Regions from separate parts of the Priestia sp. VA7 genome, predicted to be linked through region 1. Evidence: a T-box and tRNA genes for the amino acid it is inferred to sense, from the RefSeq annotation. Region 1 holds a T-box; the other holds one or more tRNA genes.

Evidence for each region. A T-box is a leader RNA that pairs with one kind of tRNA and senses whether it is charged. The one in region 1 lies ahead of AC0C45_RS01220 (valine--tRNA ligase), so its partner is inferred to be a tRNA-Val.
Region 2: it has a tRNA-Val gene. The T-box ahead of AC0C45_RS01220 (valine--tRNA ligase) is inferred to sense a tRNA for this amino acid. The anticodon was not compared.

Annotation. Positions count from the first base shown of each region.
Region 1 is NZ_JBVQPN010000001.1:223,967-234,968, forward strand. Features, by position in the region: gene hemA (glutamyl-tRNA reductase) at 1-374, shown strand, start outside; gene AC0C45_RS01180 (cytochrome C assembly family protein) at 389-1,222, shown strand; gene hemC (hydroxymethylbilane synthase) at 1,236-2,168, shown strand; gene AC0C45_RS01190 (uroporphyrinogen-III synthase) at 2,168-2,941, shown strand; gene hemB (porphobilinogen synthase) at 2,959-3,939, shown strand; gene hemL (glutamate-1-semialdehyde 2,1-aminomutase) at 3,956-5,245, shown strand; gene spoVID (stage VI sporulation protein D) at 5,393-6,541, shown strand; gene ysxE (spore coat protein YsxE) at 6,619-7,668, shown strand; gene AC0C45_RS01215 (hypothetical protein) at 7,680-7,877, opposite strand; T-box leader at 8,108-8,352, shown strand; gene AC0C45_RS01220 (valine--tRNA ligase) at 8,435-11,002, shown strand, end outside.
Region 2 is NZ_JBVQPN010000002.1:138,631-149,632, forward strand. Features, by position in the region: gene AC0C45_RS07330 (arylamine N-acetyltransferase family protein) at 1-633, opposite strand, end outside; gene AC0C45_RS07335 (DsbA family oxidoreductase) at 654-1,265, opposite strand; tRNA gene AC0C45_RS07340 (tRNA-Val) at 1,396-1,467, shown strand; gene AC0C45_RS07345 (DEAD/DEAH box helicase) at 1,636-3,081, shown strand; gene AC0C45_RS07350 (copper homeostasis protein CutC) at 3,146-3,775, shown strand; gene AC0C45_RS07355 (amino acid permease) at 3,936-5,270, opposite strand; gene AC0C45_RS07360 (YflT domain-containing protein) at 5,770-6,108, shown strand; gene AC0C45_RS07365 (MBL fold metallo-hydrolase) at 6,394-7,116, shown strand; gene AC0C45_RS07370 (TetR/AcrR family transcriptional regulator) at 7,121-7,699, shown strand; gene AC0C45_RS07375 (BglG family transcription antiterminator) at 7,955-9,904, shown strand; gene AC0C45_RS07380 (PTS sugar transporter subunit IIB) at 10,066-10,371, shown strand; gene celB (PTS cellobiose transporter subunit IIC) at 10,385-11,002, shown strand, end outside.

The DNA of each region.
Region 1 (11,002 bases):
TTATGCTTGAAGCTGAAATTGTTGCTTTCAAGTCTTGGCTTGGTACATTAGGCGTTGTGCCTGTTATTTCTGCACTTCGTCAAAAAGCACTTACCATTCAAGCTGAAACGATGAAAAGCATTGATCGTAAGCTCCCAGATTTATCTGAGCGTGAGCGCAAAGTTTTAAATAAACATACAAAAAGTATAATTAATCAACTTCTTCGCGATCCAATTTTATACGCGAAAGAATTGGCTGGAGAGAAACATGCTGAAGAGTCTTTAGAGCTGTTCATGAAGATTTTTAATATTGAACAGGAAGTTGCTTTGCAAAAAGAAAAAGAAGAGCAGCTTCATACATCGATTACGTCTCATTCAGTAGCTTATCAGTCTTAAGTGAGGATTGAATAATGGTTGATATGGAATTAACCAGAATCTATGAATTGATTGTGATTTTATACGCGGTGAGCGTTTTATTATATTTTATTGATTTTGTACAAAATAACCGGAAGGCAAACTCGATAGCCTTCTGGTTACTTTCTATTGTGTGGGTTTTGCAAACAGCCTTTTTAATTTTACGAATGTTTGAGACGGGAAGGTTTCCTATTCTTACCGTTTCTGAAGGGCTGTATTTTTACGCGTGGGTCTTAATTACTCTTTCACTTGTGATTAATCGCCTGTTTCGCGTTGATTTTATGGTATTTTTTACAAATGTGATTGGTTTCTTAATTATGGCTATTCATACGTTTGCTCCACTTGAAACATACACTGCTGTCCAGTCGGAGCGCCTTGTGTCAGAATTATTAATCATTCATATTACCATGGCTATTTTATCTTACGGCGCTTTTTCAGTCTCTTTTGTTTTTTCCGCTCTGTATCTTGTTCAGTATAATTTATTGAAAAAGAAGAAGTGGGGCAAGCGCTTGCTAAGAATTGAAGATTTAACAAAGCTAGATTACATGTCCTATGTATTAATTTTAATTGGTGTACCGCTGTTATTGCTTTCGTTAATCTTAGGAATCATATGGGCTTATATTAAATACGTAGATTTTCATTGGTACGATACAAAAGTGTTAGGTTCATTTTTAATGTTTGTTGCATACAGCGCTTACTTGTATGCTAGACTGCGTAGAGGTATTCAAGGAAAGGCAATCGCAATGTGGAATATTGGATTGTTCTTAGTCTTACTTATTAATTTCTTTTTATTTGGCAGTTTATCGAATTTTCACTTTTGGGGTTCGTAATTAGGAGGACAACATGCGAAAAATTATTGTCGGCTCTCGTCGAAGCAAACTTGCGTTAACACAGACCAAGTGGGTCATTGAACAGTTAAAAAAACAAGGTCTTCCTTTTGAGTTTGAAATTAAAGAAATGGTTACAAAAGGGGACCAAATTTTAAATGTAACGCTGTCCAAAGTAGGCGGTAAAGGTCTTTTTGTAAAAGAAATTGAACAAGCCATGTTAGATGAAGAAATTGATATGGCCGTTCATAGTATGAAAGATATGCCAGCTGTTTTGCCAGAAGGATTAACGATTGGATGTATTCCTTTACGAGAAGATCATCGTGATGCGCTTATTTCAAAAAATGGTGAACGATTTGAGGAGCTACCAAGTGGTGCTGTGATTGGGACAAGCAGCTTGCGTCGAGGGGCACAGCTTCTATCTATGCGTTCAGATATCGAAATTAAATGGATTCGAGGAAATATCGACACACGCCTAGAGAAATTAAAAAATGAAGATTACGATGCGATTATCTTGGCAGCTGCAGGGTTATCTCGTATGGGCTGGTCGAGAGATACGGTCACTCAGTACCTAGAGCCGGAAATAAGCGTTCCCGCTGTAGGACAAGGAGCTTTAGCTATCGAATGCCGAGAAAATGACCATGAATTATTATCGCTTCTTCAAGCTCTAAATCATGATGAAACCGCTCGTGCTGTTAGAGCTGAACGCGTATTTTTAAAAGAGATGGAAGGCGGATGCCAAGTGCCGATTGCGGGTTATGGGCGTATATTGGACGGCGGAAACATTGAGCTAACGTCGCTAGTCGCGTCTCCTGATGGCAAAACGATTTACAAAGAGCAAATTACGGGAAAAGACCCCGTTGCTATCGGTTCAGAAGCTGCTGAGCGCTTAACATCTCAAGGAGCTAAGCTTTTAATTGACCGTGTAAAAGAGGAGCTGGACAAATAATGAGTCATGAGGCTCCTCTTTTTTTGAAAACAGTTTTGATTACAAGAGAAGCGAAGCAGGCTCATTCATTTGCAGCACAGATTAAAAAGCTTGGAGGCATACCTTTAAGCTTACCAGTCCTCACGTTCGCACGTTCTAACAATGAAAAAGAAGTGGAAGAGGTCCTGCTGTCAATTGACTGTTTTGATTGGATTGTTTTTACAAGTCAAAACGGCATTTCTTTTTTCTTTGAATGGCTAAAAGAGTTAAATATCAGTTGGAGTGCTTTAAAAAGATTAAAAGTGGCTGCGGTTGGAGAAAAAACCGCAAAATTGCTAGAAAAACATGATGTTAACGTGCAACTTGTTCCAAAAGAATACGTGGCGGAATCACTTCTTGAGTCGTTAAAAGCAAATGTGTCACATCACGAGCGAGTTCTCCTTGTACGAGGACAATTAGCCCGCTCTGTTTTAAAAGATGGCTTAAAAGAGTGTGAGGTAACGGATTTAGTTGTATATCAGACCATTCGAAATCAAGACTCTGAACGCTTGGTTAAGCAACATTTAGAAACAGGAATTGATGCCATTACTTTTACAAGTTCTTCTACAGTGAAATTTTTTGTCGAGTCAATTAAAGATATTCCGAATTGGCTTGAGCTTATAAATAGAACCAAAGTTGTTTGCATCGGTCCTATTACCAGTCAGACAGCGAGCGAATATGGAATTAAGCATCTTGTTCCTAACACATACACAATAAATGGTATGATAGATATGTTGGTTAGTTGTTTTGAATAATAAAGGAGGATTTTAACATGAAAGATTTACAATTTACACGTCATCGTCGTCTTCGTAATTCTGTAAATATGCGTGCGCTTGTACGTGAAACACATTTACATCCTGAAGACTTTATATATCCTATTTTTATTGTAGAAGGTGAACAAAAAAGAAATGCTGTAAAATCAATGCCAGGTGTGGATCAAATTTCTTTAGACTACTTGAATGATGAAATCCAAGAGTTAGTCGATTTAGGAATCAAGTCAGCTATGGTATTTGGTGTTCCCGCTGAAAAAGATGCGGTCGGCTCACAGGCATACCATGACCAGGGAATTGTTCAAAAAGGTATTCGTCAAATTAAAGAAAATTTTCCAGACTTTGTTGTTATCGCAGATACATGCTTATGTCAATACACAGATCATGGCCACTGTGGTGTAATTGAAGACGGAAAAATCTTAAACGATCCTAGCCTTGACTTATTAGCGCGTACAGCGGTTAGTCAAGCTAAAGCAGGAGCGGATATTATTGCGCCTTCAAACATGATGGACGGTTTTGTGGCAGCTATTCGCCATGGTCTAGACGAAGCTGGATTTGAAGATGTGCCTGTGATGTCTTATGCTGTTAAATATGCATCTGCTTTTTACGGACCATTCCGCGATGCAGCGCATTCTTCTCCTCAATTTGGAGACCGTAAAACATATCAAATGGACCCAGCCAATCGCTTAGAAGCACTTCGAGAAGCAGAATCTGATGTAGAAGAAGGAGCAGATTTCTTAATTGTAAAACCAGCTCTATCTTATTTAGATATTATGCGCGATGTGAAAAATACATTTAATTTACCGGTAGTGGCTTATAATGTGAGTGGTGAATATTCGATGATTAAAGCGGCAGCTCAAAACGGCTGGGTAAATGAAAAAGAGATTGTTCTTGAAAAATTAATTAGCATGAAGCGTGCAGGAGCGGATTTAATTGTAACGTATCATGCTAAAGACGCAGCACGCTGGTTATCTGACAAGTAATTAAGGAGGCTTACACATGAGAAGTTATGAAAAGTCAAAAGCAGCTTTTTTAGAAGCGCAGCAATTAATGCCGGGTGGAGTAAACAGTCCTGTTCGTGCATTTAAATCAGTAGATATGGATCCTATTTTTATGGAACGAGGAAAAGGCGCTACGATTTACGATATTGACGGCAACAAATATATTGACTACGTCTTATCATGGGGACCTTTAATTCACGGACATTCCAACGATCAAGTAGTTGAAGCAGTCAAAAAAGTAACGGAATCTGGTACAAGCTTTGGTGCACCAACATTAATTGAAAATGAGCTTGCTAAGGTTGTGATTGAGCGCGTTCCTTCAATCGAAATCGTCCGTATGGTGAGTTCAGGTACGGAAGCAACGATGAGCGCACTGCGTTTAGCACGTGGCTATACGGGTCGCAACAAAATTTTAAAATTTGAAGGCTGTTACCACGGGCACGGTGACTCTCTTCTAATTAAAGCTGGATCAGGCGTTGCAACGTTAGGCCTACCAGATAGCCCGGGAGTGCCTGAAGGAATCGCTAAAAACACGATTACAGTGCCGTACAATGATCTAGAAAGCGTACAATATGCTTTTAAAGAATTCGGAGATGACATTGCCGGAGTAATCGTTGAACCGGTAGCAGGAAATATGGGTGTGGTACCCCCTCAGCCAGGTTTCTTACAAGGGCTTCGTGATATCACATCAGAATATGGCTCACTGCTCATTTTTGATGAAGTAATGACAGGGTTCCGCGTAGCGTACAACTGTGCACAGGGATACTACAATATTACTCCTGACTTAACTTGCTTAGGAAAAGTAATCGGTGGTGGTTTACCAGTAGGTGCTTACGGTGGTAAAGCTGAAATTATGGAGCGAGTTGCACCAAGCGGCCCGATTTATCAAGCAGGTACATTATCAGGTAATCCGCTTGCGATGACAGCTGGATACGAGACGTTAACGCAGCTGACACCTCAATCCTACGATGAGTTCATTCGTAAAGCAGATCGCTTAGAAGAAGGATTGATGGCAGCAGCTGAAAAATATGATGTGCCGTTTACCGTAAACCGAGCTGGTTCAATGATTGGTTTCTTCTTTACAAACGAACAGGTAATAAATTACGAAACAGCGAAAACATCGAATTTAGATTATTTTGCAGCTTACTATCGTGAAATGGCTAATGAAGGCGTATTTTTACCTCCTTCTCAATTCGAAGGAATGTTTTTATCAACTTCTCATACAGATGCAGACATTGCACATACAATTGCAGCAGCTGAAAAAGCTTTTTCGAAGTTACGTGGATAAACAGCTAAATAAGATTGACTTTTATATCAAGGCTTACGGAGGATTCCGTAAGCTTTTTTAGTTTTAAAGACATATTTTAATTTATTTGTTCATACATCTTTAATGACCGCGCTATTACCTGGCGGGTGTTGGAAGGGGGAGAACAATTTGTCGCAGGATAATTTATCATGTCTGCGTTTTTCCGTAGAAGAATCAGTATGGTTTCAAAAAGGACAGGAAGTCTCACAACTTTTGTCTATCTCCTTAGAGCCTCAAGTATCTATTCAAGAATATGACCAATACGTGTCTATTCGAGGAGCATTACAATTAACAGGTGAATACGAAACGTACGAGGGAGAGCACTCGTTACGCGAATATACAAATGAGAATCAAGTGCAATCTATCTCTGTCCGTGAAGACGGAACGGCTGAATTATCACATCAATTTCCTGTTGATATTACCATTCCTAAAAATCGTATTCAAAGTATTGAAGACGTATATGTATCTATTGATTTATTTGATTATGAATTGCCAGGCACAAATCAGCTGCAGCTAATGGCTGACTTGTCCATCACAGGATTGTACGAACAGCATGAAGAACGAGAAGAAGAGGAAGAGTTTTCGGAGGAACAGCACATCGTCTCCTATGAAGAAGTGGACGATGATGAAGAGGTATATACTGAAAACGTTGCTCAAGAAGAAGAACAAGAGTTTGACGTAAGCTATCGTGAAGCTCCCGCACTTTTAGAAGCAGAGGCTATTGAAGAAGAGCATTCAGAAGAAGAGCATTCAGAAGAGACCCCTAGTTATTTTTCATCTGTATTTAAAAAAGAATCTCGTGCTGAGCCGGTCGTGGAATATGAAGAGGAAGCATATGAACCATTTGAAGTCGAAGTGAAAAAAGAGGCCCAAATCGAGGAAGAAAGAGAAGACAATGTGATTGAACTGTTTCAGCTTCGTCAAGAGCAAGAAAGCTTCGAAGAATCGCAAGCTAGTGAATTGAATACGTATGCTGACGTTCAACAAGAGGCTGAGCAAGAAGAAGCTGAACAAGAAGAGGAAAAGATTATTGTTGAATTTCGGAAAGAAGAAAATGAAAGCGGCCGAAATGAAAACGCCCTTTATTTAACAAAGCTCTTTTCGCGGGAAGAAGAAGCTTTTTCAACTTGGAAGCTTTGTATTGTTCAAGACGGAGATTCGCTTGATACGATAGCAAACCGCTATAATACGAATGTACAAAACATTTTACGAGTAAATAATTTAGAAGATGAATATGAGCTGGAAGAAGGAAGCATCTTAAATATTCCCGTTCGTTAAAGTCGGAAAGAAAACAGTTTTGACGCATATAATGTCTTAACTGTTTTCTTTATTTTTTACGAGGAAGGAGAATATAGATGCAGCGGACAGTAGCAGACTATAAAGTATTGTTAAAAGAATATGACTTAGATGTTGACTTTATCGAAGACTACGGAAAAGTAAAAAAAGTCTATACGAAAACCGGCGTGTTTGCGCTTAAAGAAATGGCGAATCATCAAGAACGAAATCAAAACTTCATTCAAAAGCTGCAGAACGTGTATCAAAAAGGATGGATGGGATTTGTCCCTATTTATCAGACGAAGCGTTCTCAGCCCATTGTTTCAGATGAAAGCGGCTCGTATTACTTAATGCCGTGGCTCCCAAATAATCCGACCGAAGAGCGTGATATTCGATATCATAAATTATTTCAAGAGCTTGCTAAGCTTCACGGCGCTTCGGCGCAGGAAGTAGAAGTGAAAAAAGAAGATATAGAAAATCATTATACATCGATGAAAGAAACGTGGGAAAAACGTCAGGAAGAGCTGAAGCAGTACGTAGTAGAATGCGAGAAGAAAGTTTATATGTCCCCGTTTGAATTGCACTACTGTACATTTTATTATGAAATGACAAGAGCGCTTGAATTTGGTTTTGGAAAGCTCGATCAGTGGAACGATGAAATGGAAGAAAAGGAAAAGATCCGGCTGGTTACGTCTCATGGAAAGCTATCGGCTAAACATTTTATCTATGACGAACGGGGAAATGGTTTTTTTATTAATTTTGAACATGCAAAAGATGCTTCACCGATTTATGATTTGGTCTCATTTTATTTCCGTACTCTTCGCACATACCCAGTAACTACCTATGACAGCTATGAGTGGTTTAGTACGTATGAAAAACATTTTGCTCTCAGAGAAGAGGAACGGCTGCTTTTACACAGTTATTTGGCGTTTCCAGAACCCTTGTATCAGTGTATCGTTCAATATAGGCAGCATAAAGAAAGTAAAACAGAGCTTGAACATATGCAGTCATTTATTCGAGCATACTGGCTGACGAAAAACATTGAACAGCTCAATATTAAAATATTTGAAGTAGATCAGCAAAAAAAAATGGCAGCGGAAGCAGCTGCACAAGCCCAAGCGAACGAATAGCGCTTGGGTTTTTAAATCCAGTCCGAATATAAAGCAACCGCTAGTATGGCAAGCAGTGCCAACAACAGTACATCAAAGGTTGTAGGGAAAAATAGTGTACGTATACCTTGAAAAATTGTTAAAGGAACGATAAACTGTCCACAAGCCGCTCCTGCTGTTTTGAGCCACCGCTGCAGCTGATACGAATTTACATTTATTCGTTTCTTCATTTGTACATGCCCCTTTCAATCCACGTGCCCAGGTTAAAGTAAGTATATGAAAAAAGAAAGAAATGGTGCCATTTTTTTGAGCGGACTCTTCATTTTATTTCCAAAATTAGCGAGTGAATGAAAAAATAAAGAGCAGAACAAAAAAATTATGAATATAATCGTAAAAAAGTGGAGAAGATTATTGACGATTCAACATTTTTTCATATAGTATAATTAAGAGAATTTCATACATAAATACAGTGAATAGGAAGAGTACGGGATGTTCGTCTTTCAGAGAGAGAAATCAGCTGCTGTGAGATTTCTTAAGAATGTGCACTCGGAATGTCGCCTATGAGTAGCTTTTTTGAACAGCTGCATAGCTCAGTAGAAAAAGCCGGTTAATCAACCGTTATGAAATGAAGTGTATAGGCTTATCAAACGGGATAGGTCTATAAAAAAAGGTGGTACCGCGAAATCAACTCCTTTCGTCCTTTTATTAGGAAAGGAGTTTTTTTATGTTTATAAAAGCTTTACACAGTTTCTAAAGACTGAAACTTTATATTATGGAGGTATACATTATGTCTGAAAAAGAAGTGACTCTTCCAACGAAGTATGATCCAAAAGCCGTTGAAGAAAATCGTTATCAGTATTGGTTAGACGGGAAGTTTTTTGAAGCAACAAATGATCCTGAAAAAGAGCCATATACAATTGTAATTCCACCCCCAAACGTAACGGGCAAGCTGCATTTAGGCCACGCTTGGGATACAACGTTACAAGACATCTTAACGCGTATGAAGCGCATGCAAGGCTATGACGTTTTATGGCTTCCTGGCATGGACCATGCGGGGATTGCAACGCAGGCAAAAGTAGAAGAAAAGCTTCGCAGCGAAGGGAAAAGCCGCTACGATCTAGGCCGCGAAAATTTTGTAGCCGAAACATGGAAATGGAAAGAAGAATATGCAAGCTTTATTCGCCAGCAGTGGTCGAAGCTAGGACTTGGCTTAGACTATTCACGCGAGCGCTTCACGCTTGATGAAGGCCTTTCTAAAGCAGTGCGCGAAGTATTCGTAACGCTTTACAAAAAAGGGTTAATCTATCGCGGAGAATATATTATTAACTGGGATCCAGCTACAAAAACAGCTCTTTCAGACATCGAGGTTATTTACAAAGATGTACAAGGTGCGTTTTATCATATGCGCTATCCGTTGGCAGATGGTTCTGGACATATTGAAATCGCAACAACTCGTCCTGAAACGATGCTAGGAGATACGGCTGTAGCTGTTCACCCTGAAGATGATCGCTATAAGCACTTAATCGGCAAAAAGGTTGTCCTTCCGATTGTAGGGCGTGAAATTCCTATCGTAGGCGATGATTATGTTGATATGGAATTCGGTTCTGGTGCGGTAAAAATTACGCCTGCTCATGACCCGAACGATTTTGAAATTGGAAACCGTCATAATTTAGAGCGTATTTTAGTGATGAATCAAGACGGTACGATGAATGACAAAGCAGGTAAATATGAAGGAATGGATCGTTTTGCTTGTCGTAAGCAAATTGTTAAAGACCTTCAAGAAGACGGCGTATTGTTCAACATTGAAGACCACATGCATTCAGTAGGTCACAGTGAACGAAGCGGTGCCGTTGTTGAACCTTATTTATCAACTCAATGGTTTGTAAAAATGCAGCCGTTAGCAGATAAAGCAGTAGATCTTCAAAAACAAGAAGAAAAAGTAAACTTTGTACCTGACCGTTTTGAAAAGACATACTTACACTGGATGGAAAATATTCGCGACTGGTGTATTTCGCGTCAGCTTTGGTGGGGACACCGCATTCCAGCTTGGTATCACAAAGAAACTGGAGAGGTATACGTAGATCATGAGGCTCCAGCAGATATCGAAAACTGGGAACAGGATTCAGATGTATTAGACACATGGTTCAGCTCAGCGCTATGGCCGTTCTCAACAATGGGCTGGCCGGATGTGGATGCAGCTGATTTCAAACGCTACTACCCAACAAATGTGCTTGTAACAGGCTACGACATTATCTTCTTCTGGGTATCTCGTATGATTTTCCAAGGTCTTGAATTTACGGGTAAACGTCCGTTTGACGATGTACTGATTCACGGTCTTGTCCGAGATGCTGAAGGTCGTAAAATGAGTAAATCACTTGGTAACGGCGTAGATCCAATGGAAGTAATCGAGAAATACGGTGCGGATTCTCTTCGCTACTTCTTATCTACAGGAAGCTCACCGGGACAAGATTTACGCTTCAGCTTTGAAAAAGTCGAAGCGACGTGGAACTTTGCAAATAAAATTTGGAATGCTTCTCGTTTTGCATTAATGAACATGGATGGCATCACATTTGAAGAGCTTGATTTATCAGGCGAAAAATCCGTTGCCGATAAATGGATTTTAACGCGCTTAAATGAGACGATTGAGCACGTAACAAAATTAGCTGACAAATATGAATTCGGTGAAGTTGGACGCATTCTCTATAACTTTATTTGGGATGATTTCTGCGATTGGTACATTGAAATGGCTAAACTTCCTCTTTACGCAGAAGATGAAGCAGCTAAAAAGACAACACGCTCAATTTTAGCTTATGTACTTGATAACACAATGCGACTTTTACATCCATTCATGCCGTTTATTACTGAGGAAATTTGGCAAAGCTTGCCGCATGAAGGCGAATCAATTACAGTAGCTAAATGGCCGGAAGTACGCGCTGAGCTTTCGGATAAAGAAGCTGCTAACGATATGCGTTTACTTGTAGATATTATCCGTGCTGTTCGTAATATTCGTGCTGAAGTGAACACGCCGATGAGCAAACAAGTAAAATTATTTATTAAAGCTAAAGATGAAAATATTCAAAGCCAGCTTGAAAAGAACCGTGCGTATGTAGAACGTTTCTGTAATCCAAGTGAGCTTGTGATTTCAACCGATGTTTCATTAGATGAAAAAGCGATGAGTGCTGTTGTAACAGGAGCAGAATTAATTTTACCTCTTGAAGGTTTAATTAATATCGAAGAAGAGATCGCACGTTTAGAAAAAGAATACGACAAGTTAAACAAAGAAGTAGAACGTGTACAAAAGAAATTAAACAACCAAGGCTTTATTGCAAAAGCGCCTGCTAAAGTAGTAGAAGAA
Region 2 (11,002 bases), on a different contig from region 1:
AATGCGCCCTGTAGGGGTTGCGATCGTAACAAGACGTTTGTGTACAAACGGAGAATCGGCTGACGTTTGATTGAACTCACACATGGGAGTAAAGTCAGTCAGTTTCTTAGGAAGCGTAGACACACGGTACAGCGTTTTCCATACATCATCTTCCCATCGCTGCAAATCATACATATGCTCAGCAACGTTTGTCATACGATAAGAGCCGCTTACATCTCTTACTACTTCGCCATTTAAAGGCATTGGCTTGCGCACAGAATCTCCAAATCCAACGTCTACGATGTAAGGCTGATTTTCAATCGTCACAAGGTTTGTAGCGTGACTTCCTTCAATGGTCCACGTGCCGTCGGGTTTTTTGACGGTAGCTGAAACGTAAGAGACTTCATATCCGCTTTCTTTTAACAGCCAGCCAAATAGACCGTTTAATTCGTAGCAAAATCCTCCGCGTAAATTTACAATTACTTTTTGAAAAATTCGTTCCAAATCAATTATAATAGGGGTTTGAGACAGAACATCTAAGTTCTCAAAAGGAACATGAAGCATGTGTTTGTTCTGTAAAGCAGCTAAGCTTTGATACGTTGGGCTATCCGGTTTCTTAGCTAAAAACCGGCTAAAATAATAATTAATATTCATCAAATGCACCTCTTAGTAAATCATTTCTCTTTGTCTTTAGCAGAACGTTCATGTAACAGCTCTTTTTCGATTGTCTCTTTGGAAGCGAATCCTTGAAATACACGGCTGCCAATTTTTAAAGTTGGTACTTTCGTTACATGAGCATTTTCATACGCATGAACTAAGCTATCTTTATGAACTTGTTCGAACGTCCGGTCTTTTAAGATACGTATAAATATTTCTTGATCTAAATGTAAGGAATCAGCGATTTCTGCTAAGACTTCAGTCTGGCTAATATCTTTTTCATCTTCCCAATAAGCTTTAAAAACAGCATCTACATAGGCACTTTCTTGACCATGTTTTTTAGCAAAATGAAAGCCTTCATGTGCTAAATGAGTGCGCGGGACTGAAGGACTCTCCGGCATATTTATTTCCACGTGCAGCTGTTGTGCTAAGGGAGCTATCGATTGATTCCAAGTTCTCTCTAAAAAATCTTCTATTTGCTCCATCTGCTGGGCTGGCTCAGGCCAAAGTTCAAAAGGCTTCCATTCAATCTCAGCTTTTTGTTCTTTCATGACTTCTCTCAAAGGCTTAGTGGCTAGAAAACATAGTGGACAGACAAAATCAAAATAAAATTCAATATGCGCTTTCATCCCGTCACGCTCCTTTATGGCATGTTTTTATTTTATCAAAAGTAAAGATGATCCTTCCAACTTGGGAACTTTGGAAAAATAGTTGACAAAATTGGATAACTCTTTCTATAATATAGTCAATACATATCACGAGCGATTAGTTCAGTGGGAGAATACATCCTTGACAGGGATGGGGTCGGGGGTTCGAATCCCTCATCGCTCATACCAAAGCCGTTTTCTTATTAATAAGAGAGCGGCTTTTCTCTTTTGTTTGACAAATCAATGTTACATTAAATCTTGAGCGCGTATAGAAGAATTAAAGTATAATGAAACATAGTGCATCAGGTCATGATAAAGATAATCACTAATTTAAAATAAATGAGGGTACAAAATGAATCAAAGAAGTTTTAGTCAATATGGTCTTAGTGACAAGGTAGCTAAGGCGCTTTCTAGCCTGCAATACAATCATCCTACGGAAGTACAAAGCAAGGTGCTTCCCATCGCGCTAGAAGAAAGAGATGTTGTCGTGAAGTCTCAAACAGGAAGTGGAAAAACGGCTTCCTTTGGCATTCCACTGTGTGAATTAGTTAATTGGGAAGAAAATAAGCCTCAGGCCTTAGTGTTAACACCTACACGAGAGCTGGCCGCGCAGGTAAAAGAAGATATTACAAATATCGGCCGTTTTAAGCGAATTAAAGCAGCAGCTGTCTACGGAAAATCACCGTTTGCCAAGCAAAAAGTAGAATTAAAGCAAAAAACACATATTGTTGTAGGTACGCCTGGGCGAGTGCTTGATCATATAGAAAAAGAAACGCTTGCATTAGAGAAAATTCGTTATTTGGTTATTGATGAAGCAGATGAAATGCTAAATATGGGTTTTATTGACCAAGTAGAAGCAATTATTCAACATCTTCCTAGTGAGCGTGTAACGATGCTTTTCTCCGCTACGCTTCCTGAAGATATTGAAGAGCTTTCTCGCAAGTATATGAAAAAGCCGGTTGATGTTGAAATCAAAGCGAATGGATTAACGACAAGTACGATTGACCATTCTGTTATATCAGTAGAAAACGAACGTAAATTTGAACTGCTGAAAGACGTAACCACAGTAGAAAACCCGGACAGCTGCATCATTTTTTGCCGCACGCAAGAGCAGGTAAATACGCTGTTAGATGATTTAGATGATCTTGGGTATCCTTGTGATAAAATTCACGGGGCAATGGTGCAAGAAGACCGTTTTGAGGTTATGAATGATTTCAAAAAAGGTAAATTTCGCTATTTAGTGGCGACAGATGTAGCTGCGAGAGGAATTGATATTGATAATATCACACACGTTATTAACTATGACCTTCCGTTAGAAAAAGAAAGCTACGTTCACCGTACAGGAAGAACGGGACGTGCCGGTAAAAAAGGGAAGGCTATCACATTTGTAACGCCTTATGAAGAGAGAATGCTATCGGAAATTGAAGAATATATCGGTTTTTCAATTTCAACATCTACTCCTCCTTCTAAAGAAGAAGTACAGCAGGCAGCATCCGCTTTTACTGAAAAAATCAATGAGCGTCCAGAAGTTAAAAAAGATAAAAGCGAGTCATTAAATAAAGACATTATGAAGCTGTATTTTAACGGAGGAAAGAAAAAGAAAATTAGAGCGGTTGATTTTGTGGGAACAATTGCAAAGTTAGACGGAGTAACCGCAGACGATATTGGAATTATTACGATCCAAGAAAACGTCTCTTATGTAGAGATTCTGAATGGAAAAGGTACCAAAGTGTTACAAGCAATGAAAAACAAAACGATTAAAGGAAAGAAATTAAAAGTTCATAAAGCGATTAAATAGCAGAAGGAAGTCCATCTTTTTAAAGATGGGCTTTATTTATAGAGCCAATAAAGGAGTTGAGAGTATGAAGTACATAAAAGAAGCGTGTGCAGAAGGGTATGAGCAGGCAAAAAAAGCAGAAAAGCTAGGAGCAGACCGCATTGAATTGTGTGACAATCTCAGTCAAGGAGGCGCTACGCCAAGTTACGGCACCATTGAATATGCAAGCGAACATCTTGATACAGATATCAACGTAATTATTCGCCCAAGAAGCGGTGATTTTATATATTCCGAAGCAGAATTTCAAATTATGAAAAAAGACGTTAAAGCATGTAAAGACCTTGGAGTAAACGGAGTAGTATTTGGCATTTTAACAGAAGAAGCTGAAATCGATTACGGACGTACTAAAGAGTTAATAGCAGAAGCTCATCCTTTAAGCGTTACGTTTCATATGGCATTTGATGAGATTAAAGATAAATACAAAGCCATTGATATACTTAGTGAATTGGGAGCAGACCGTATTTTGACCAAAGGAGGGAAAGGATCTGCTTTGCAAAATCTTCATATGATCCGAGAATTGATCACATATGCTAACGACCGTATTATTATTTTGCCCGGCGGAGGAATTCATGAAAGCAACGCAGAGGCGGTTATAAAAGAAACAAAAGCAGCTGAATTACACGGAACAAAAATTGTAGGAGATTTATCTCGTTAAATAAAAAGAGGCTGGTACAAAAGCATTTTAATCCAAGTGAAAAACGAACCATTAATCAATATGTTTGATTCGTGGTTCGTTTTTTGATGGTGAATATAGTTTCATCTATCTCATTTGTTCATCTTGAGATCGAATTCATTTAGTTATGTCTCAACCTCTTTTATTTTGATGTATTTTCTTTTGCTGCTAAGCCGCTCGTCATTTTGGTACGCTGAAAGAAAAAAGAACCTACGACGAGTACAGCAATTAAAAGAGTTAAGAAGAACTGAGAACGTAATGAATCAATAAATGCCATGGCTATAAAAATACCAGTGATGGCAAGGATTGTAGCGTAAGTTAAGTAAGGAAATAACCACATTTTAATTTTTAATGCTTCAGGATTTTCTTTTTCATATTTTTTTCGCATTTTAATCTGTGAAAATGCAATAACAAGATATACAAGAAGCGCTACGCCACCTGATGCATTCACTAAAAACAAAAAGATTTTGTCCGGTGAAATGTAGTTAAAGATAACGCTAACGTACGAGATAACTGTACAAGCTAATATCGCGCTAACCGGCACGCCTTTTTTATTTAATTTTGAAAATCTTTTTGGCGCATCGCCGTTTTGAGACATGGAAAACAGCATGCGAGAACTCGTATACAGACCAGAATTCAGACAGGAAAGAACGGCTGTTAAAATAATAAAGTTCATAATTTGAGCTGCGGCCGGTACATTCACTAATTCAAGAATAGATACAAATGGGCTTTTCATTAGGCTTGACGAATTCCACGGAAGAACCGTTACTAAAATAAAAATAGAGCCTAAATAGAAAAACAAAATGCGATAAATAACGGTATTGGTCGCGATGGTAATGGCTTTTTCAGGCTGAGACGATTCACCTGCTGCGGTTGCGACAATTTCTGTTCCCATAAAAGAGAACATGACGAGGGCAATTCCTAAAAATACAGAGCTAATTCCATTTGGTAAAAATCCGCCTTTATGCAAAAGGTTAGAAGTGCCGGGAGAATCAATGCCTGGAATAAATCCAAAAATAATAGCTATACCTAAAAGTAAAAAAAGAACGATGCTGACGACTTTAATGAGAGAGAACCAATATTCAAATTCTCCGAAAGATTTAACAGAGTACAGATTGGTCATTGTTAATAAAAAAGTAAGAGCAAGACTTACTCCCCAAGACGGCAAAGACGGGAACCAGTATTGAATAATGTTTGCACCTGCAATGGCTTCAACAGCAATAACGATAACCCAGAAAAACCAGTAAAGCCAGCCAATCGTGTAGCCGGCCCAAGGGCCTAATGCTTCTTTTGCATAGGTAGAAAAAGAACCGCTGGAAGGATTTGCAGTAGACATTTCGCCAAGCATTCGCATGACTAAAATAACGAGCAAACCAGCAAATGCGTACGAAAAAATAGATCCCGGGCCAGCGGTGTTAATGAGCGATCCGCTTCCGATAAACAATCCTGCCCCGATAATTCCTCCAAGAGAAATCATGGTGATGTGCCTAATCTTTAACTCTTTCTTTAACTGTGGCTGGCTGTTCAATTGTAAAACCTCCTATATAACCTGGATTTTTAGTTAATATGGAGAATTATAGTATGTTGTAAGGCGGAAGGACAGGATGTTGTTAGAAGTTCTTTCATGTAAAAAGCCGGATATGAATTGTTGCATTCATATCCGGCTTACTCTGACACAGACATTCATTATGCGTATAAAGTATCTGATTAGCGTCTTTTTCTTTTATTACGATAAGCAATGGAGATGAATTTCTTATGAACGTTAGCTGAAAAGCAGCTGAATAATTGTTTTAGATACGTTAATCGAAAGAGGTATGCGTCTAATTAAAGGATACTATGGAAGAATTTCTAAACTCTCTCCGAAGCGCTAAATGCGGGTTTTCCTTTCTGAAAACGGGTATACATAGTAGTAAGAAGTTTATTCTTTTGCTAAGTATAAAAGAAAGATGTGCGATAGAAACAGGAGGTTATAAATAATGAAACATGTTGAAGTAGTAGAAAAAGGAGCAAATATTAACGAAGCAGTTAATCAATTTGCAGACAAAGGTTTTGAGAAAGATGAAGTATACGTGTTTACGTATGACAAGGAAAATTCTAAAAATTTAACAGAAGTAACGGACACAAATATTATTCGTCTGTCTGAAGAAGGTCCTTTACATTCAGCAGCGAGTTTATTTTTAACCAGAGAAGATGAGCTTCGAACAAAAATGGCTTCACTAGGCTTATCAAAAGATGAAACAAAAAAATATGAAGAAGAGTTAAAGAAAGGCAGTGCGATTGTAGTGGCTGCTACAGGAGAAAGAAAAGACGTTTAATTTTAATAGAGGCTATGGAAAAAGTAGTTTAGTTAAAGGGAAGATCCGAACGCGTTTGATTCTTGATAGAGAATCAAACGCGTTCGGATTTTTTTGTGGGGACGGTGTAACAAGTGATCTATACGAGCTTCTTTATCCCATTTGTTCGTCTTTAGATTTAATTGATTTCGTTATGTCTCACACTTTTTTTGTTTTTTCCAATATATGATTGATAAAACTAATGGTATTAGTTAAAATAAAAACTAATACCATTAGTTTTTATTTTATATAGTAGGGGATGAGGAAATGAAAATAGTTCGTGAAAAAATGTTGTATCAACTGACGTTTTTGCCTCGCTTTTTTCCGGTAAACTGTTATTTAGTCGAAGAGAAAGACAGCCTTACATTAATTGATGCAGCTCTTCCTTACAGCGCGTCAGGTATTTTGAAAGCTGCAGATCAAATTGGAAAACCGATTACGCGAATCGTTTTTACGCATACTCATGAAGACCATATCGGAGCAATTGATACTTTGAAAAAAAGCTTGCCGAATGCTTCCGTTTATATGTCGCAAAGAGATTATCGATTATTTTCAGGAGATTTAACAATCGATTCGGAGGAACCTCAAAACCCGATTCGCGGAGGGGTTCCAAAACTAGGAAAGATTTCAACTGAAATTGATCAGTTCATTGAAGAAGGGTCTTGCATTGGCTCACTTGCTCCTGTTTTTACACCGGGACATACACCTGGTTCTATGTCTTTCTTAGACCAGAGAACGAACGCATTAATTGCCGGAGATTCTTTCCAAGTGCAAGGAGGAGTTGCGGTATCAGGTCAGTTAAAACCGCTGTTTCCGTTTCCTGCCTTTGGAACGTGGAGCAAAGAGCTAGCGCTTAAAAGTGCAGAAAAGCTATATGAATTAAACCCGTCACTTCTTGCTGTTGGACACGGAAGAATTCTTTCTCAGCCGCTAAAATTGATGGAAAAAGCAATACAACAAGCAAAAGTAAAAATGGAAAAAAGGAGATGAAGAGATGTCGCCAAGACAGGGACTAGATTTCAAAAAAGTGATTCAAACAGGTGAAGATTTGGCCAATCGTGAAGGATTTTATGCTGTTACAATTGCTTCATTAGCCAAAGAATTAAATGTCCGTCCACCGTCTTTATATAACCATATAAAAGGGTTAGAAGAGCTGCGCAAAGAACTGGCTTTAAGTGGACTGCAGCAGCTATATCATCTTCTAAAAAATGCTGTTGAACGTGCTTCTGCAGAAGAAGCTGTTTATCAGTTAAGTAAAGCGTATGTTTCATTTGTAAGGGAGTCTCCAGGAATATACGAAGCAACGGCAACGGTAGCACCAAAGATACAAGATAAAGAAGTACAAAAAGCATCTGATAACGTTGTATCTTTAGTGTTGAATGTGTTGAAACCGTATCAACTTCCGGAAAATGCAGCTCTTCATGCTGTTAGAGGTCTTCGAAGTATTTTACATGGATTTTCTTCATTGGAGCAGCGAGGGGGATTTGGGCTATCGTTAAGTACCGATGAGACACTAGCTTTTTTAATTCGTACGTTTGTATTAGGGCTGCATCAGTACGAGCAGGCTACATAAATTCTATTAATGCTACTAAACCCGTTAATTGAAATTGAAAAAAAAGAGAAAGAATGATAGATTACAAATAAAGATATTTATTCCTATTGTTTTAGGGTTGTTACTGATGGAGCAGGCAAAACCTAAGCTGCAAGGACAGAAAATGTAGTTTCTGTTTGTTGCTGTTTAGGTATTTTTTGTTTTTGTTTAAAATAACTAGCCCTTTTAATTTATTTTATAAAGGGGAAAATCTTCTGAGAATGGAGAGAAACAAATATGCTTAATTCAAGAATGATCGTCATATTACGAGAACTAATGTCCATACAGTCTACATTATCAACCGTTACGAGCGAATATTTAGCAACAGTAAATCAAGTATCTTCGCGAACTATTCGAACTGATATAAAACAGCTGGATGACATTTTGTCTCAGTACGGTGCCAAGGTTAAATCAGCTCGAGGAACAGGGTACGAACTTAGCGTTTTAGATGAAAAACAGTTTCATCAGCTATTAAAAGAACTTTCGGCTAATCAATTGTTTGATGCAACCTCTATTCCAACGGTTCCTGATGACCGCGTGCATTATTTAATCAAAAGATTGCTGTTAGCAGACGAATATTTGAAGCTTGAAGATTTAGCAGACGAGTTGTATATTAGCAAATCAACGATTCAAAACGATTTAAGAGACGTCAAAAAACAGCTGTGTAAGTATGATATTCTTTTAGAAAAACGTCCTAACTATGGCTTGAAAGCTAAAGGGGACGAAATGAAAATGAGATTCTGTATGTCTGAGTACATATTCAACCGAAAAGATAAAGAAATAGATATGGTATACAATAAAATATCTATTCTGCCCCAAGAATCAATCTTAACGATTAAAGCCCACATTTTGAATCAAATAAAACGATACAATATTATGGTTTCAGACATTGGATTAAATAATTTAATCATTCATTTAGCTATAGCTTGTAAGCGAATACAAGAAGAAAATTTTATCTCTTTGTATTCAGAAGATCTGCTTGAGATTATGGAGCATAAAGAATATGAAGTGGCAGCTGAAATTGTGCGAGAGATTGAAAATGCATTCAAGATTCGTTTTCCGAAGTCAGAAACGGCATATATCGCCATTCATTTGTTAGGTACAAAAATGCTCAACAATAGCAATCATGAAGAAAAAGAAGTGAAGCAGTTTATTGACACACATATCTATGAATTAACAGCAGCTATATTAGAAGCAATTGAGAAAGAGCTTCATTTAGGAATTAGCGAAGATTCAGAGCTGATCCTTGGCATGAGCTTGCATTTGAAACCGGCTATCAATCGCTATAAATATGGAATGAATCTGCGAAACCCGATGCTTGAAGGAATTAAGAGTCATTACCCTCTGGCTTTTGAAGCTGGGATTATAGCTGGGAAGGTTTTGAAAAATCGCCTTGAAATCGACATGCATGAAACGGAAATTGGCTATTTAGCTTTACATATTGGAGGGGCCATTGAACGTCGGAAAATTATCAACCAGCCTAAGCGCTGTTTGATTGTATGCGCATCGGGAGTAGGGAGTGCCAAGCTATTATCATATAAGCTGCAGGCTACTTTTGGATTAAATCTGACTATTTTAGGAACAACGCAGTATTATAAGCTTCACCAAATGTCGCTGCACTCTTTAGATTTTATTGTTAGTACGATTCCAATTCCAGATCATCTTCCTGTTCCTGTAGTACAAGTAAGTACGATTCTAGGAAACAGTGATTTTAAAAAAATTGACTGTTTAATGAAGAACAAACAGCAGCCTTCCTTAGAATACACCAAAAAAGAATTAGTATATTTACAGCAAGAATTTCAAACGAGAGAAGAAGTGCTTCATTTTTTAGGAGAGAAATTAACTCATCTAGGACTAGTTCCTTCTCAATTTATAGAATCTGTTTTTGAAAGAGAAGCTGCATCACCAACAAGTTTTGGCAATCTCGTTGCTATTCCTCATCCTATGGTTCCTCAAACGGATACGACGTTTTGGGCCATTTGTACGTTAAAAAAACCGATTATGTGGGAAGGAAACCTCGTGCAATTTATTTGCCTTTTAAGTGTAAAAGCGAATAATCAAGGCGATTTGCAAAAGATGTACAGTTTGTTAGTCCGCGTTGTGGATGATAAGCAGGTCGTGCAGCGCTTAGTAAAGTGCAAGGATTATGAGGAATTTATAGAGGTGTTTATGAAAAATATTAGATAAAAAAAGAAGTCTAAGAGAGGGGCTTCTTTTTTTATCTGAATGTTCAAACATAATTTTTCCGCTAGTAACGGAAAAAGGTTGTGTATAAATGTAAGCGCTTTTATTTTAAGATAAAACTATCAACAAAACAGATAGCAAAATAAAAAACGGGGGAATGACAAATGAATATTCTATTATGTTGTGCAGCTGGAATGTCTACAAGTTTACTAGTAACAAAAATGGAAAAAAGCGCTCAGGAGCAAAGCACGGAGTATAAAATTTGGGCGGTTCCTGGTGACTCTGTTCGCAACCATATTGATCAAGCGGATGTACTTTTATTAGGACCTCAAGTGCGCTACCTATTGCCGCAGCTTAAGAAGCTAGGTGAAGAAAAAGGAGTGCCAGTTGACGTTATAAATCCTGTTCACTACGGAACGTGTAATGGAGAACAAGTGTTAAAATTTGCAGTTCAACTAGTTTCAAAATAGGAGTGTGGACTACATGAGCAAATTTAATAGTATGCTTGAAAGCAAAGTTATGCCTATCGCTGGAAAAATGGCGGGTCAACGCCATTTACAAGCGCTTCGAGACGGTATTGTTCTGACAATGCCGCTCATTATTATCGGTTCAGTATTTTTAATACTGTCGAATTTACCGATACCAGGTTATAACGATCTTATGGCAGGGATTTTCGGAAAAGAATGGGCAACGAAAATGGCCTATCCAGTTGGAGCTACATTCGATATTATGGCGCTGCTTGCTTGTTTCGGAATAGCCTATCGGTTAGCTGAGAAATACGGAGTAGATGCTTTGTCCGCAGGGGCTATTTCACTTGCTGCTTTTTTACTTGCTACTCCGTATAAAGTGTCCTTTCTCCCAAGTGGAGCCAAAGAAGCTATTTTAGTAGACGGCGGAATTCCAACCGCTTTAATGGGAAGTAAAGGACTCTTTGTAGCAATGATTGTCGCGATTCTCTCTACGGAAATTTACAGATGGTTTATTCAAAAAGACATTATCATCAAGATGCCTGATGGAGTTCCTCCCGCTGTTGGAAAATCGTTTGCTGCTCTTATTCCTGGCTTTACGGTAATAGCATTTATTTGGATTTTACGTTTGTTA